Regions from separate parts of the Glaciimonas sp. GNP009 genome, predicted to be linked through region 1. Evidence: predicted binding sites of a transcription regulator. Region 1 holds the regulator's gene; the other holds the start of a gene.
What was found. The regulator LexA, encoded in region 1, represses DNA repair genes until DNA is damaged. The targets are predictions, from matches to a motif close to ACTGTATNNNNATACAGT.
Positions count from the first base shown of each region.

Region 2: a site for LexA is predicted at 2,175-2,192, ahead of recA (recombinase RecA). Genes of this name have one in related genera too.

Region 1 covers NZ_JBTGUV010000004.1:4,774,499-4,786,336, reverse strand. The annotation lists gene ACXX82_RS22040 (replicative DNA helicase) at 1-1,084, opposite strand, end outside; gene rplI (50S ribosomal protein L9) at 1,210-1,662, opposite strand; gene rpsR (30S ribosomal protein S18) at 1,689-1,973, opposite strand; gene priB (primosomal replication protein N) at 1,995-2,309, opposite strand; gene rpsF (30S ribosomal protein S6) at 2,362-2,754, opposite strand; gene lexA (transcriptional repressor LexA) at 3,030-3,704, shown strand; gene ACXX82_RS22010 (RNA methyltransferase) at 3,924-4,703, opposite strand; gene ACXX82_RS22005 (inositol monophosphatase family protein) at 5,036-5,839, shown strand; gene ACXX82_RS22000 (DEAD/DEAH box helicase) at 6,376-7,731, shown strand; gene tnpC (IS66 family transposase) at 8,048-9,613, opposite strand; gene tnpB (IS66 family insertion sequence element accessory protein TnpB) at 9,643-9,990, opposite strand; gene tnpA (IS66-like element accessory protein TnpA) at 9,987-10,379, opposite strand; tRNA gene ACXX82_RS21980 (tRNA-Pro) at 10,674-10,750, opposite strand; gene ACXX82_RS21975 (ABC transporter substrate-binding protein) at 11,378-11,838, shown strand, end outside.
Region 2 covers NZ_JBTGUV010000004.1:1,632,499-1,639,369, forward strand. The annotation lists gene recX (recombination regulator RecX) at 230-721, opposite strand; gene recA (recombinase RecA) at 1,003-2,127, opposite strand; gene ACXX82_RS08165 (helix-turn-helix domain-containing protein) at 2,457-3,032, opposite strand; gene kbl (glycine C-acetyltransferase) at 3,428-4,636, shown strand; gene ACXX82_RS08175 (NAD-dependent epimerase/dehydratase family protein) at 4,650-5,597, shown strand; gene ACXX82_RS08180 (M81 family metallopeptidase) at 5,749-6,871, opposite strand, start outside.

The DNA of each region.
Region 1 (11,838 bases):
ATTCTTTCGCCAAGCCTTTTAAATTTCGTGATATTTCAGAAATTTCAGTAGCACGATTTTCACCTGCCGTATTCCCTGACATCAACTGCAAGTAATCGATGATGATCAATCCTAACTTACCGCACTGTCGAGATAACCGGCGCGCACGCGCCCGAAGTTCCATTGAGCTTAAGGCTGGCGTTTCATCAATATATAGCTGTGCATCATTCATTTTTTGGATTGCATGCGTCAAGCGTGGCCAATCCTCATCATTCAGTCGTCCCGTACGCAGACGATGCTGATCAAGTCGACCAACAGAGCCCAGCATACGCATCGCTAATTGCGTGCCGCCCATTTCCATAGAGAACACGGCAACTGGCAGTCCACTCTCTATAGCGACAGTCTCACCAATATTGATAGAAAACGCCGTTTTTCCCATCGATGGGCGGCCAGCAACAATAATAAGGTCGCCAGGCTGCAAGCCAGATGTCATTTTATCAAGATCAGCAAAGCCGGTTGGTACCCCGGTAATTTCGCTTTGATTGTCGCGGCTATATAGTTCGTCAATGCGCTCGACAACCTGAGTCAATAAAGGTTGGATTTCTTGAAAACCTTGTGCGCCACGCGAACCCTCTTCGGCAATAGCAAAAATCTTCGACTCAGCCTCATCCAGCATCTGCTTCACTTCTTTGCCCTGCGGACTGAAAGCCTGGCCCGATATTTCATCTGCCACTGTAATCAACTTACGCAAGATGCCACGGTCGCGCACAATTTCGGCATAGCGGCGAATATTAGCGGCCGAGGGCGTATTTTGAGCCAGCGCATTGAGATAAGTCAAACCGCCGACCTCCTCTGCCTTGCCGGTACTACCAAGCGACTCAAATACGGTAATGACATCCGCTGGTCTGGAGTTATTGATCAACTTGACGATATGTTGAAAAATAATGCGATGGTCGTACCGATAGAAGTCGTCTGCACGAACGAAATCGGCGATTCTATCCCAAGAGGCATTATCGAGAAGCAACCCGCCCAAAACGGATTGCTCCGCTTCGATTGAATGGGGTGGTACGCGTAGTGAATCTAACTGTGGATCTGAAGGTGGCATGGCGCGAATTATACCTGCTTACAAGTTTAGCTCTGTTGCAGTAAACCAAAAAAAGGACAATAAAAAAGCCGGGAGAACCCGGCTTTTTAACATTTCAACAAATACTCGTAGCGCACTCAATCAAATTAAGCGTGCTCGCCGATCACAGCAACAGTCACATCAACCAGGACGTCAGTGTGCAAAGATACAGCAACGGCGTGGTCGCCAACGATCTTCAAAGGACCGACTGGCAAACGCACTTGCGATTTTTCAACAGCAAAACCTTGCTTGGTCAACGCTTCAGCGATATCAGCATTGGTAACAGAACCGAACAAACGGCCATCAACACCTGATTTTTGCGAAATCTTCACGGTCAAACCGTTCAATTTTTCGCCTTGCGCTTGGGCGGCTGCCAATTTAGCAGCTGCAGTTTTTTCCAACTCTGCGCGTTTAACTTCAAATTCAGCAATTGCTGAAGTTGTAGCACGGCGAGCAAGACGTTGTGGAATTAGAAAGTTACGTGCATAACCATCTTTTACACGAACGACTTCACCAAGATTGCCGACATTAACGACTTTTTCTAACAGAATAATTTGCATGTTTTTCTCCTATTTCAAGTCGTCAATTAAACGTTGTGCAGATCGGTGTAAGGCAACAACGCAAGGAAACGCGCGCGTTTGATCGCGGTGTCAACTTGACGTTGGTAAATTGCCTTAGTACCTGTCAGGCGTGCTGGCATAATTTTGCCATTTTCCTGAACAAAATCTTTCAACGTATCGACGTCTTTGTAATCAACGCTAGCAACGTGTGCTGCTGTGAAACGACAAAACTTTTTACGCTTGAACAGCGGGTTTTGTTGTTGACGCTTGTTTTTCAGTTTGCTTTTATCGAACTTTTTACCGAATGCCATTTGAGGCTCCTGTATAAATAATTAGGCCGCAGTTTCAGCTGCAGCAAATTCAGTGATGTGAAATACCAGACTTTTACCGTTGCGACTCTTGCGTGCCAAAAATCCTGTGAACCAGTACTGACCACCCAATACCGTCTGATTGAATCGCCCCGATATCTCGCCTATGGCAAGAGCGGCAATTTCGAACTCAACCTGACGTTGGATACCCGCTTCATGTGGTGACGAACGACTCAGCAATATTGCTGAAACGATCGGGATACCCGCTGGCGTATAACGCAATACTTCGCGCTCTGCGATTTCGGCAACCAATTGAAGCGCGTTGTTGAGTTGATTCACTCCGGTCTATTTGGAAAATGGTGACGCAATGAATGCAAGTTAATCGGCAAAATTAGGCGGCTGCCGGGGCTGATGCTGGCGCAGCTGGTGCTTCAGTACGATGGCTTTTAGCAGCATCTTCCTTTTGCACAGCCTTCATCATTGGCGATGGGCCAGTTTCAGCTTTTTTCAGCTTGACCGTCAGGTGACGCAAAACAGCATCATTGAACTTAAAGCCAGTTTCGATTTCGGTCAGTGTTTCGCTGTCGCATTCGATGTTCAAGCAAACATAGTGTGCTTTTGCCAATTTTTGGATCAGGTAAGCCAATTGACGGCGACCCCAATCTTCAACGCGATGAACGATACCGCCACGTGTAGTGACAATACCCTTATAGCGTTCGATCATTGCAGGCACTTGCTCGCTTTGATCCGGATGGACGATAAACACGATTTCATAATGACGCATGTAAGCTCCTTTTTGGACTGTTGAAAATAGCCCACCCCGGCGTCAAGACGAGTGTGGGAAGAGGAAAGTCGATAACTATACAGTGAAATCCTTCAAAACTCAATGCTCAATACACATGATCGTCATACAGACAAATAGATTGTCAAATTTACTTGCATTCAACTGAATACTGTACAAAAATACAGACTGTTTATATACACAGTTCGCCGGTAGCATAAATCGCAGCATGAACGCCATATTCTCGCACCAGCCCTTATTCGACAACCGCTATCAATATGATCAAATTAACTGCACGCCAACAACAAATACTTGATCTCATCAGGGATGCTATTGAGAACACGGGTTTCCCTCCGACTCGCGCTGAAATCGCATCCGAGTTAGGATTTCGCTCAGCCAATGCAGCTGAAGAGCATTTGCAGGCGCTTGCACGCAAAGGCGCCATCGAAATTTCTCCGGGGACGTCTCGCGGAATACGGCTTCTTGCAAAAGGCCCTAGCCCGACTAGTAAGCGCAATAATGATGACATCGGGCAGCAATTTACCTTACCCCATCCTGCATTAATGCAACTCAATCTTCCATTGGTGGGACGCGTGGCTGCCGGATCACCAATCCTGGCACAGGAACACGTTCAGGCACGATACAACATTGATCCTACCTTTTTTAGCGATAAACCGGATTACTTGCTGAAGGTACGCGGCATGTCTATGCGTGATGCCGGTATTCTTGATGGGGATCTACTAGCTGTCAAAAAAACGGAATCAGCGAGAAACGGTCAAATAGTCGTAGCACGACTGGGCGATGACGTCACCGTCAAGCGATACAAAAAAACTGGCTCTTCGATACAACTACTACCAGAAAATCCAGAATTTGAACCGATCATTGTCAGCGAAGATCAAGATGACTTTGCGTTAGAAGGCTTAGTGGTGGGATTAATGCGGAACTGGGGCTAATCCTTAAAAATGCAATTATCGGCTCGATCAGAGCTGATAATTGCAAGCGTATCAAGGCGCACTTTTTAATGAAGACGTAAGCTAATTAACCTAAATAGCGCATTTGAAAGCCCCTCTCAGGATGAAAAGCGGCATCTCTTAGCGTTAATCAAAACTACTCAAAAATTCCTTAATTACTTTTGAAGCAATAATTTTTAACACCCGGAAAAAATTTCTCCATCAATCAAGACGCCGCCGCTTAGTCAAAATCTGATTAGCGATACCGCGCAAAATATTCACCTCTTCAGTTTCCAACCCTGCGCGTGCAAACAAACGCTTCAGGCGTGGCATCAATTTTTTCGGATGTGCCGGATCGAGAAAATCGATTTCAATCAGTGCTTTTTCCAAATGGGCAAACATACCTTCAATCTCAATCAGATTAGCGGTATCGCCGTGAAATCCGATCTCGTCACTTGACTCACTCTCGCCAGGCGGTTGTTCAGCGCTAGCCGCGACCCGAAACTCATAAGCTAATACTTGCACCGCTTGCGATAAATTTAAGGAGGAATAATCGGGATTCGCCGGAATGTTAATTAATACATTACATTTCTCGACGATTTCATTCGGCAAACCATAGCGCTCGCTTCCAAATAATATTGCCCCAGTCAGGGTTTTATCTGTCGCTAGTTGCGCCGCCACCGCTCTTGGTGCCATCACAGGTGGAGAAAACTCGCGGAGGCGCGCACTTAGCGCAGCTGCATAATTGCACCCGATCAAGGCCTGTTCGACAGTCTCGACGATTCTGGCTGACGATAGAATATCTTGCGCACCGCTTGCTAATGCAATTGCCTCATCACGCTGTAAAACGTCCGGATAGCGGGGATTCACCAGGACCAGCTCGGAAAATCCCATTGTTTTAATAGCACGTGCAGCTGCGCCAACATTGCCGGGACTACTGGTATCAACCAGTACAAAGCGTAGGCGATTGAAAAGAGACGTGTTGGTTTTTGTCAGGTTCATTTAAAATAGCGTCATTCGCAGGTTAATTTTCAGGAAACGCTGATGTTTAGTGTCTTGGAGTATTAGCCGGGAGCCTGTCGGTCTGACCGGATCAAAGTGAAAAATGCACTGAACGAGGACAGATTTTGCCAGATTCGCAGCACCGATAGCCAGCTATTGGTCGAGAAACTGATGAAACATGACCTGACCAGATCATTTTTCAGCCGATTCCGCATAGCCCGTCAGGCCCTTGTTACCGTCAAGACGGCCTGCATCGCTCATTATTAATAATATAGGTTGGTTCTGTTCCCATTAGGCACAGTGCCGCCATTTTAACGGAACCGAATCCAGATATGCATCCTATGCTCAATACGGCCATCAAGGCCGCCCGTCGTGGTGCCGCAGTCATTTCGCGCGCCTCCTTCGATCTCGACCTGCTTCAGGTAGAAAAAAAAGCACATAACGATTTTGTCACTGAAGTTGATAAAAATGCCGAAGCGGCAATTATTGACATTTTGAAGAACGCCTATCCAGACCACGCCATATTGGCCGAAGAGTCCGGTGCGTCCGACAATCTACATGACGAAAACGAAAACGTCTGGATTATCGATCCAATCGATGGCACTACCAACTTCATCCATGGCTTTCCACAATACTGCGTGTCGATTGCGTTACAGCATCGTGGACAAATTACCCAAGCCGTCATCTATGACCCAACTCGTAATGATTTATTTACCGCTAGCAAGGGCGCTGGCGCTTACTTAAATGAAAAACGTATCCGTGTCAGCAAACGCACTCGCATTGCAGATGGCTTGATTGGAACCGGCTTTCCTTTCCGCGAGACCGAAGGGCCGGTCATGGACGAGTACATGAAAATGTTCCGCGTAATGACACAAAACTGCGCTGGTCTGCGCCGCCCCGGCTCGGCTGCGCTCGATCTGGCATACGTTGCAGCGGGTCGCCTGGATGGTTTTTTTGAAAAAGGTTTAAAACCGTGGGACATCGCGGCTGGTACTTTGCTGATTACGGAATCTGGCGGTATCGTCGGTAACTTTGTTGGGGATTCTGATTACCTCTACAAAGGCGACGTATTGGCTGGCAACCCTAAAATATTCGCACAATTGGTTAGTTTATTATCGCCATACGCAAAAAAGTAGAAAAAAACTGAATGGCATCCTATCCTAAAGATGAGGCCAGAATGTCACAAGGGAATAGGTTCAGGGATATCACTAAAGTGGCGTGATTTGAACCAACTGATCGACTCAAATGATCGACGCCTCTGACGGCATCATATGTTTTTATATGATGCCGTTTTCACATCAAAAGCGCCAAATGTTTTGTGATATTTAGCTGCCAATCACCGTGCGATGCGATGAAGGTCGATGGCAATTCAATCACTATTGAAAAACACTAACGATAAAAATTTCGCTACACTTTTAATGACTGAGAGAGAAATCCAAAAATTTCGAACGATGCCGCGCAAACGCGCGGTTTGTTGTTGTTCGCTGTTATACTTCTGCCTTATGCGGCCATTCACCAGTCAAGTGTCGCCGTAAGGGAGCGAGAAAAGTTTAGTTCAGAGGGCTTTTTAGCTGTCTCAACAATTGCTTGCTAGTTCCTGAATTCATTAATCCCGTTTGCCTGCGACTGGCGCCCGAGCGGCGACAGGCCGATATTCTTCTATTGAGCTTCCATGTTATTTTCTGAACTCGGCTTGTCCGATGCCATCGTTCGCGCTGTTACCGAGCACGGCTACACAACGCCTACTCCAATTCAAGCGCAAGCAATTCCTGCCGTGCTAGCTGGCGGAGATTTGCTTGCGGGCGCCCAAACCGGCACCGGAAAAACCGCTGGCTTCACCTTGCCCGTCCTGCACCGCCTGGCTACTTCGCCAACAAACCCGACTGGTTCCCATCGTCCAATTCGCGCACTGATTTTGACGCCGACTCGCGAACTCGCGGCACAAGTCGAAGAAAGCGTGCGTTTATACGGTAAATATTTGCCGTTAACTTCAGCGGTTATTTTTGGCGGTGTTGGCATTAATCCGCAAATCAAAATTTTGAAACATGGCGTTGATATCCTGGTGTGCACACCAGGCCGATTACTCGACCACATGCAACAAGGTACGGTTAATCTGACGCATGTTGAAATTTTGATCTTGGACGAAGCCGATCGTATGCTCGATATGGGTTTCATCCGCGACATTAAAAAAATTCTTGCCGTGCTACCGAAGAAACGTCAAAACTTATTGTTCTCCGCGACCTTCTCGGACGACATCAAGATATTGGCTGATAACTTGTTGAACTCACCAGCGATGATTGAAGTTGCCCGCCGCAACTCCACTGTCGAGGTCATCCAGCAAAAAATACATCCAGTTGATCGCGATAAAAAACATCCGTTACTAGCACATCTGATTAAGGCTCATTCTTGGCGCCAAGTGCTAGTGTTTACCCGCACTAAACATGGCGCAAACAAACTGGTCGAACAACTTGGTAAAGACGGCATCAGCGGTATGGCAATTCATGGCAACAAAAGCCAATCTGCACGCACCAAAGCACTCGCCGAATTTAAAGACGGTAGTTTGCAGGTGTTGGTCGCTACCGACATTGCAGCACGTGGAATTGATATCGATCAACTGCCGCACGTGGTTAATTATGATCTACCAAATGTTCCCGAAGATTACGTCCATCGCATCGGTCGCACCGGTCGTGCTGGCGCCACTGGCGAAGCCGTATCATTGGTATGCGTGGATGAACATCAAATGTTGAAAGACATTGAAAAGCTGATCAAACGCGAATTGCCAAAAGAAATTATTGCCGGTTTTGAACCAGATCCACATGCACGCGCACAGCCGATTCAATTGCGTAGTGGTGGCGGTGGCGCAGGCAACGGCAATCGTGGCGGTGGCGGACGCACACAAGGTCAACGCACAGCTGGCAAAGCACCCGCCTCTGGCGCAAAACCAAACACGGGTCCGGCCAGAAGCAGCAATGCCAATTCGCAAGCTCGCCCTGCAGCACCGCATCGCTCAGGTGGCCGTGGTCGCTAAGTAGTCTTTATATTCTGTGGCTGTCACAATGGCCGCGTCATTTTTCCTACGAAAATGACGCGGCCATTTGTATATTAAATTACCAAAAAGCGCTGTGCCATTTCTCTGTCTTATATTTGTTAATGTGACTTTCTTCAATTTAAAAGACATTGCGATACTCAATCGCCTGCGCTAAATGCCGCGGATGCAATCTCAAATTTATAGTGTAATTGACGACGCCCAACGATTCAGCATACTCAAGCATTTTTTTACATAGGTAAGCGTATTCCCACGGCCGTCTCGATAAATTCCGGCAGAGAAATTCAATCGGCAAGAATTAGCGGGCTATCGCCATCGTAGATGTGAAGTTCCACGGCAGGAAGTCATGGACCTGATTGACCGGGTGGTCGGCGATATGGGTGAGAACGTGGCGTAGCCAGGCTTCAGGATCAATACCGTTTAATTTCGCTGTGCCGATCAGTGAATAAACAGCGGCAGCCCGCTCTCCACCGCTGTCGGCACCCGCGAAGAGATAATTACGACGTCCGATAGCGACGCCACGCAAGGAGCGCTCCGCTGCGGAATTATCGATTTCAATGCATCCATCGTCACAATAACGTTTTAGCGCAGGCCATAGATTGAGGCTATACATGATGGCAGCGGTCGTGTCTGACTTGCGCGATAGCAGCAGAAGCGTCGCCCGTAACCAGAATTCGAAGTCATCGATAAGCGCGAGCGATTGTGCTTGTCGGGCTGCGCGACGTTGGTCCGGTGGTTGGCCGCGAATCTCAGCTTCAATCACATACAGTTCGCCGATCCGGCGCAAGGCTTCAGTGGTGACCGCAGATGGTCGGGCCACATGCAAATCATAAAATTTACGGCGTGCATGCGCCCAGCAAGCGGCTTCCACGACCTGGCCGCTTTCATAAATGGCGTTAAATCCAGCGTAGGCATCCGCTTGCAACACGCCACTAAAAGAGGCCAGATGTGTTTGTGGATGGATGCCTTTACGGTCCGGAGTATAGGCAAACCAGACTGCTGCTGGTTCAACAGATCCGGAAGGACGGTCATCCCGCACATAGGTCCATAGTCGCGCTGTCTTGGTCTTGCCATTACCCGGTGCCAGAACGGGTATGGGTGTGTCGTCGGCATGCAGTTTCGTGGCAGCCAGCACATGGCGTCGAATCGCGTCCACCAGTGGTCGCAGCAAACTGCTGGCAGCACCGACCCAGTCAGCCAATAATCCCCGATCCAGTTCGACACCTTCACGGGCATACATGACAGATTGCCGATAGAGCGGCAGGTGATCGGCATATTTACTGACCAGTACATGGGCCAGTAATCCGGGACCTGCCAGACCGCGTGTAATCGGACGACTGGGCGCGGCAGCTTGCAGGATGGTATCGCAGCACTTGCAGGCCAGCTTCGGACGAATGTGTCGGATGACTCTGAAGCTGGCGGGAATGAATTCGAGTTGTTCAGCAACGTCTTCGCCCAGTTGCCGCAGGCCACCACCGCAATCCGGACAGGCATTTTGTTCGGGCAAATAAATCTTCTCATCACGGGGTAAATGAAGGGGCAGCGGTTTGCGCGGTGCACTCTGGCGTGGCTTTCTGGTCGGAGGTTCTTCCATGGCAACAGCACTCTCATCGGCCTGCAAATCTTCCAGTCGCAGTTCAAGTTGTTCGATCTGGTGATCGAGCTTCTCGGATTTGCGGCCGAACTGCATGCGTCTGAGCTTGGCGATAAGAAGCTTGAGGTGTTCGATTTCGATCCCGCGCGTGGAAAGCTCTTCCCGCAACTGCGCCAGCGTTTCACTTTGCGCGGCAAGGGCGACGTCACGCTCCAGGATCATGGCCTGCAAGGTCGCGATATCGTCAGGAAGAGTGGTGTGCGTTGGCATGGTGCCAGTTTACGCATGTGTGGCGATGTTTACAAGCCTGATGAGGGCCGATTCGTGCGTTCCGGACGCCGCCAGTCGATCCCTTCCAATAGCATCGACAACTGCGCTTGCGAGAGCGACACCGATCCTTCCGTTGCCTGCGGCCAGATGAAACGGCCGCGTTCGAGGCGCTTGGCCAGCAGGCACAGGCCATCGCCGGTCCACCACAGAATTTTAAGGATATCTCCACGCCGTCCCCGAAAGACGAAGACATGACCGCTGAACGGATCTTCGGCCAATGCCGTCTGCACCTTGGCTGCCAGGCCATTAAAACCACAGCGCATATCGGTCACACCCGCTGCCATCCAGATACGTGTGCCTGCCGGCAGACCAATCATGCGAGCAACCGTTCCAGAACAAGGGCAAGCATGGCAGAGTCGACGACGCCTTCGAGTCGAAGCCGGGCTTTGCCTACTTCCAGAATAATGACCCCGGGGGAAACAGCGGTACTGGTAAAGACCGGTTGTGTATCTACCGGCAGGGGATCGCTGAGCACAACCGGCAATAATGTACTCTGCGGGCCCGAGGCAGTTTCAAAGGCTCCCACATGAAATAGCTTGCGCCATGCAAAAACCTGATTGGCATTGAGGTCATGCGCACGCGCCACCCGCGATACCGAAGTTCCTGGCACCAGAGATTCTTCGGCGACCCTGCGTTTAAATTCCGTTGAATGCTGGCGATAAGCGCCGCGCTTTGCTCGCGAAACCGTCCCAATATTTGTGTCCATAATGTGAATTTGTGGGCACAATTAATTTGTGCCTTCCCATTCAAATCATGCAGAAATTTGGTGTTTATTGGTAGAGGGTACTGAGGGAACGCTTACTTACATAGGCGTAATTTGAGGACAGCTAATCTAATCGTATGATGGCTGGCAATTTGAATGAAACGAGTGGGTGACTTTGAAGGAAACGCGGACGAGATTAAGGCGCTTCAAACGCTCAGCAACGGTCAATCTCTGATTTTTACGTACTGTCCAAAAAATAAAAAAGGCCTGTCAAAGACAGGCCTTTTTTATTCAATATGGTCGGAGTACAAGGATTCGAACCTTGGACCCCCTGGTCCCAAACCAGGTGCGCTACCGGGCTGCGCTACACTCCGAAGACACGCATAGTACACGCAAACTATGTCGCAGCGCAAAACAATTTTACAATTATGTGATATTTATTTTTGGCATCAAATTTGGATACCAAATCTCAATGCGCAGTTCGACAAAATCATGAAAAGAAGCCCGGCTTTAATCGATACTTTATTCTGCAAATAATGTCTCCACAAACCGGTGTTACGAGAGATTATTTAAAACAATTTTCAACATTAATTGTAAGTGACAACAAAACGGTCGCTCTTTTTCACGCATCTTTAAAATGACGACGCTACGTGATTTAATCAATGCATCGTTTGCATCTACTTGGTTGAGGGCTAGTGCTCGTCACCAGACCCGAAAACCCGACCAAACGATACGATTGATAACAATCGACAGTCAATAATAAAAATTACTTCCTCCGTCCTCAGAGCCTCATAGACACAGCGACTTCGGCTGTTATTCAAAAGCGCATCCGATTCAGCCAAAGCTGTTAAAAGCATCACAACTAATGCTGCTAATTATGTTCTTCCGATATTAATACTCGCAAAAAAGTATCGGGCTTTGACCTTATAGTATCAAGGCGTATCAGAACTGAGTGCTAATATCATCCCAGTACCCAAAAATAAATCAAAACGGAGACAAGTATGAAATTCATCGCTAGAAGCGCGTTGTTCGTCAGCCTATTCGCAGCAACTGCAACAGCCACTATTAATGCGTCTGCCGTCGATCTGGTGGTTGCTACGGTCAATAATGGTCATATGATCGAGATGGCCAAACTAGGGAAATTCTTCGAGCAAGCCAATCCTGATATCAAATTAAAGTGGGTCACGTTAGAAGAGGCCGTTTTGCGCCAACGTGTCACGACCGATATCGCCACAGGCAGCGGCCAGTTCGATGTGATGACGATCGGGATGTATGAGGCACCGATTTGGGGTAAAAAAGACTGGCTCGTTGAGTTGAAACCAGACGCTGGCTACGACGTCGACGATCTTTTACCCTCAATCCGCACAGGTTTATCAGTCGGCGGCAAGCTATATGCCGCGCCATTCTATGGTGAAAGTTCCATGATTATGTATCGTTCCGATCTGGTCAAAAAGGCAGGAAT
Region 2 (6,871 bases), 3.1 Mb from region 1:
CTAGTTACGGTAAATTTGCATGGCCGCCCGCGTATGGGCGATTTAAGCTCTTTAAATCACGTATATGAAAGAATGTGCGAGGATGTACAGGCATGTACAAGGATTGTACGAGGATCGTCGAAAATCCACTCTATTAGACGCATCAGACGTCTTCGGCATCATAAGAACCAAATTAGGTTAAGGCCCAAATTAGGACCGAACCGGTGGCAATAATATGTTGATGTCCGCCCTAAACAATCCCAACTTCATCAGATTCAACGGGCTCGAACGCATCGTCATCACCAACGCTGTTAATCGCAGCTTGCACCGCCCGATGAGAAAATCCGCGCTGCAATAAAAACCGCATCTGTTTGCCGCGTTCGATAGCATTAAGCGGTTGACGCCCAAATTTCCTCACCCACACTTCGCGGGCGCGGGCAAATTCGCCTTCTGCAAGCTGTGATTTAACCGCACTAATCGCATCGGCGGCGATACCGTGACTTTTTAATTCCATCACGATGCGGCTATTGCCATAACGTCCAGAGCGCCGATTAATAAGAGATTCGGAGAAGCGTTCTTGAGATAAAAATTTAGACTCCTCAAGCCAATCGAGCAAAACCTCTATGTCATCGCCCTCTTCGACGTAACGCGATAACTTACGCTTTAACTCGATACGGCTATGCTCACGCATCGATAAGTAACGAAGCGCCCTGCCCTTCAGACTGACTGTTGGTTTTGCCATTACTGGATGCGGGTCAGGTAACACGGCCCGCCTTATTAAAAAATATTTCCCAAAAACAAAACGTTACAAAACGTTGGGTTCGCTTTTACGACAGCACATTAAGTTTGCAGCGTCGCAACCTTGTTTAAAACGCAATCTTAAAAGCACATAAGGAGTCAGGAGAAAGCTATAACCTCACTTAACACTCATCACACTTATCACACTTATTTTGCACTCATCAAGAACAAAATAAAAATCGGACGAGGAGCCATGCGCCACCCGACCGATTCACTTTTCTTTGATTACTCTACTTTTGCGGCTAACGCTGCAGCTTCTTTGGCTGCTGCTTTTTCAGCGGCTTTTGCTGCTTTCTCAGCGGCTTTGTCGGTTTCTGTCGACACTGCGCCCTCTAGTAATGGTACGCCTAGTGATGCACGTACTTTGTTTTCGATTTCACGTGCCAGTTCTGGGCGCTCTTTCAGGTAGTTACGGGCGTTGTCTTTACCTTGACCAATACGCTCGCCGTTATAACTGTACCAGGCACCTGATTTTTCAACGATTTTGGCATCCGATCCAAGATCCAGAATTTCGCCTTCACGCGAAGTACCTGTACCGTACAGAATGTCGAAATGCGCTTCCTTAAACGGTGGTGCGATTTTGTTCTTCACAACTTTTACGCGTGTTTCGTTACCGATCACTTCGTCGCCTGATTTAATTGAGCCAGTACGACGAATATCCAGGCGGACCGAAGCGTAAAACTTCAGTGCGTTACCGCCGGTTGTTGTTTCCGGATTACCAAACATGACACCAATCTTCATCCGAATCTGGTTAATAAAAATCACCAGTGTATTCGTGCGATTAATGCTGCCAGTCAATTTACGCAATGCTTGTGACATCAGACGCGCTTGCAAGCCCGGCAAGGAATCGCCCATGTCGCCTTCGATTTCGGCGCGTGGCGTCAATGCGGCAACGGAATCGATAACAATCAGATCTACACCGCCGGAACGGACCAGCGCATCGGTAATTTCAAGCGCCTGTTCACCAGTATCCGGTTGTGAAATCAGCAGGTCTGCCAGATTGATCCCAAGCTTTTGAGCGTAACCGACGTCAAGCGCATGTTCTGCATCAATAAACGCACAGGTGCCGCCCAGCTTTTGCATTTCAGCAATGGTTTGCAGGGTCAGCGTGGTTTTACCGGATGATTCAGGGCCATAGATTTCGACCACACGACCGCGCGGCAATCCGCCAACGCCTAGCGCAATATCAAGACCTAATGAACCAGTGGAAACGACCTGGACCTCTTCGACCACGGCACCATCTTCCATGCGCATGATCGAACCCTTGCCGAATTGCTTTTCGATTTGTGCCAATGCTGCGGCAAGTGCCTTGCTTTTATCAGGATTTGCTGCGGATTTTTTATCGTCCATGGATTTTCTTTCGGCAAAAGGGGTGTAAGACTGTATTAATAAACAGTACTGTATAAAAAAACAGTGCGAATTGCAAGCGTTGTAAACTTAAAGTTAGATAATGTTGCAAACCAGCTGCAACCACTTTCTTTACCCGCATTGTAAACCCGTGTGGAATTTTGGTTGAAATCTTGATGCAAGAGGATACAAACTAACCGTCCTAGCAACGGGCTTGCCAACCCTGCCGACGCAGACAGTACGCCAGTACCGGGGCTAGCAGCGGCAAGGAAAGCAAAACGCGGCCAGGAGAGCAAAACGCCGCTTAGGCGATTTGCGTAAGCCCTCTGGATTTATCGGTGAATCACTACCAATAGAGCTCTCGCCTCGGTTTTTCCTGTGTTACGTATCACATGATTTTTGTCGGCGGGGTAGCGTGCAGTGCCACCAATTTTCAGCTTTTTCTTCACGCCATCCACGACGACCTCGACACCACCATTCAACAACGTTAAATGCTCCATCGTGCCAGGATCGTGCGGTGTGGAAACTAATGCCCCTTCCGGTGCCAACGTCAATTCGTACCATTCATATTTGCCGGCCAATTCCATCGGCCCGAGAATGCGCAGGACGTAACCAGCGTGAAGACCAGGCAAAGTAGGCGTTTCGTGCGGTTCCATGATGTGAATAGCTTCCCGTTCCGACGTTTCGGTAGCGAGCAATTCTTCTATACCAATACCTAAAGCGTTGGCCAATCGCCATGTCACCGCTATGGTCGGATTCGCTTTTTCACGTTCAATTTGCGACAGCATGGATTTAGACACGCCGGCCGCACGCGACAAATCGTCAAGCGTCAGACCGCGCTTAAGCCGTAGCCGTTGAAGCGTCGCGCCGACTTCGGGTGGTGTGTTGTGAGCAATAGGTGAATGCATAAATTTACTTGCTATGTTTAATGGCAGTCGTTAATATCCACTATATTGAATATTTGTTCGATATAGTGGATTCATATCTTTATATTGAACTTCATAGTAACAGATGCAACAGTCGATAATAGATCAAATAGGTCCCAATACCCCACTAGGTGTTAAGCGTAGGCCGACGCCGTTTGCTAAAGCGTTCCGCTACCGGATTTTACAGCCACATTTATGGTTACAAAATTGACAAAAGACATAAGACTCAAAACGATAAATGGGGCCGTCATTTGGCCTTGGGCAACCGCTCACAATACGAAAATGCACACGATCGCCGTACAAGTTTTAAGATAGATAGTGAACATTAAAACCGTGGGTATTAAAACCGTCTGCATAAAAAACGACAAGGAATTGAAATGACGCCGACATCCTCAAAAGCAAGCTTCTTCGCCAGTCTCGACACCAACCTGAACGCTCTGCGCGAGCAAGGACTTTATAAGCCGGAACGCGTTATCAATTCGCGTCAGGGCGCCGAAGTTGTCTGTGACGACGGCCGCACTCTAATCAATCTTTGTGCGAACAATTATCTCGGCCTCTCCGGCGAAGAAAAATTGGTTCAGGCGTCGATTGATGCCACCAAGCAATATGGTTACGGTTTATCCTCGGTACGCTTTATTTGCGGCACGCAAACCGTGCACAAGCAATTGGAGCAAGCCTTGTCTAGATTCCTCGGGATGGAAGACACGATCTTGTACGCGGCGGCATTTGATGCCAACGGCGGCTTGTTCGAGCCATTATTTGACGAGCAAGACGCGATCATCTCCGACACACTGAATCACGCATCAATCATTGATGGCATTCGTCTGTGCAAGGCCGCGCGTTTTCGGTACACCCATAACGACATGACCGATCTCGAAATTCAGTTGCAGGCGGCTGGCGACAAGCGTCATAAGGTCATTGTCACTGACGGTGTATTTTCGATGGATGGCACGATTGCACAGCTCGACAAAATCTGCGATCTGGCTGACAAATACGGCGCACTGGTGATGATCGATGAATGCCACGCGTCGGGCTTCATGGGTTCGACCGGACGCGGTACGCACGAGCATCATCATGTGATGGGTCGGATAGATATCATCACCGGAACGCTCGGTAAAGCACTCGGCGGTGCAATGGGTGGTTTTACCGCTGCACGGCGTGAAGTGATTGAAACATTGCGGCAAAAATCTCGCCCCTATTTGTTTTCCAACACGTTGGCACCATCCATAGCAGGGACCTCGTTGACGGTATTAAATATGCTTTCAAACTCGACCGAGTTACGTGATCGTTTGCAGGCAAACACGGAGCATTTCCGGCGCGAAATCACTCAGTTGGGCTTCACCATCAAACCGGGTACGCATCCGATTGTGCCGGTGATGCTATTCGATGCGCCGATAGCCCAACAATTTGCGCAACGCTTGTATGCATTGGGCATTCTGGTTACCGGCTTTTTCTATCCGGTCGTACCAATGGGCCAGGCGCGGGTGCGCGTACAAATGTCGGCCGCCCACAGCACGCAACAACTCGATCTGGCATTAGCAGCATTTGCGCAAGTCGGCCATGAGCTCGGCCTCTTGAAACATTAAGACGGAAAACAAAATGGAAAAGATTCTGGTCATTGGTGCTAACGGTCAAATTGGCAGCGAGTTAGTGGATGCGCTCGTAGAAAAACATGGTGCCGCCAATATCATCGCGGCCGATATCAGCCCTTCCAGTTCGTATGGCGCGGCTTGCTACGAGCGTCTCGACGTACTCAATAGCAATCTGCTTGCAGAAGTAATCAACCGTTATGAGATTACACAGGTCTACCAATTGGCCGCGATGTTATCGGTCACCGGCGAGCAAGCACCGTTGAAAGCATGGACATTAAATATCAATGGCTTACTCAACATTTTAGAACTGGCGCGGGAACGCAATCAGGTCGGTAAACCTTTACGGATATTTTGGCCATCCTCAATCGCCGCATTTGGGCCAAATACGCCAGCCATCAATACGCCGCAAATGACGATCATGGACCCAACCACCATTTACGGCATCAGTAAACAAGCCGGTGAAAGACTGTGCGAGTACTATTTCAGCAAGTTCGATATTGATGTCCGCAGCATCCGCTATCCGGGTATCATCAGCTTCAAATCGCCTCCCGGCGGGGGCACGACTGACTATGCAATCGCTATTTTTCATGCTGCCAAACGTGCTGAACAATATCAATGTTTTCTTTATCCGGAAACCACCTTGCCGATGATTTATATGCCCGATGCCATTCGGGCTACTATCGAACTGATGGAGGCACCAGCAGCGCAAGTGCGGATACGGTCGGCCTATAATGTGGCTGGATTGAGCTTCAACCCAGCGCAGTTAGCGCAAGCCATCAGGCAACAGTTGCCGCAGTTCGAGATCGTTTATCAACCGGATGATCGACAAGATATCGCCGACAGTTGGCCGCAGAGTCTGGACGATACGCAAGCACGCACCGACTGGAACTGGCATGCCGAAATTGGTCTGGATCAAATGGTGCGGGATATGCTAGAAAATATTCACGCAAAATAGTGAATGATGCATTAACCGGGACGATGAAGCGAATTGATGAATGCGCCTTTCAGTAAGCCGCTACTTCGCTTTACCGACATCCGTCACTGTCTTTATCACTCTTCTAGCATTGACTCGGCACTCTTCAGGACTTTTGCACCATGTAGTGCGTTCACTGCCAACGCGTATCCATATCCAGCGGATAAATCGGGCGGCGTACATTCTTGATGGGAAATAACGCAAAATTCGAACTGGTCGGACCGCCAGTATCGGAGTCGCACTCCTCCAAGCCTTTACTAATCGGTCCGAATACCGGACGACAATACATACGCGATTTCAGCAACAAGAACGTTTTTTTAACTGGATCAAGGCCCATACTAGTAAAGACGCCAAGGTCGTAAGGTTCCACCCGCTCTTCGGTCACAACGATTTGTGCCACGCCAATATCGAACAGGACACTTTTCCCCATTTGTATGGTGGAACCAGTATAGATAGGACCGGTTACCGAAAATTGTCCATCCGTTATCGCTAACACTTGGCCAGTCAAGGTTAGCGGTGTTTTAGTAATGCCTTGTTTGGTGAGGGCGACCTTGTTGCCTAGCGTAACGGTGACGGTCGCGCCGATACCCGCAGCGACCAATTTTGAGACCGCTTCTGGATCACTGATTGGTCCGACACCGATGTCTGTAAGACCTTCGGCCATGGCGACTTCAAGCACATCGAGCGTGTTGCACGTGCCGCCAGACATGACATTATCGCTATGATCAAGCAATAACACTGGTCCGGCACCGTCACCTGCGGCCATCTCTTTTGCGTTCGCCAGCGACTGCTTTAAGGGCTTGCTGTCATACACAAAACCATCACGCTCGCACCACATCGAACGGGCAATTTTTTCTGCTACCTGATTGGCAAGAACCACATCGTTTTCGGTCACCACTACTACCGACATCCCTGCATCGCGGAAATCCGACAACGGAAAACCGGCGAAGATCGATACCGCCAAGACACCCGTTTCAGATTCCGCAGCGATCGCGGCTTGCACTGCACGCTGCATCGCGCTGGTCGATGTGTCGCTAGTCAGTGAGGCCGACAGCAATGGCAACTGACACCACCCGACTACCGGATGACTTTTTTGTTGCAACATATCAACCAGCAAACGACCGGCATGCTCGCCAGCTTCGTACATGTCGATGTGTGGATAGGTCTTGAAGCTGACAATAATATCCGCGTTATCTATTATTTTTTGTGTAATGTTGCCATGCAGATCAAGGGCGACGCACAGAGGGGTATCAGGC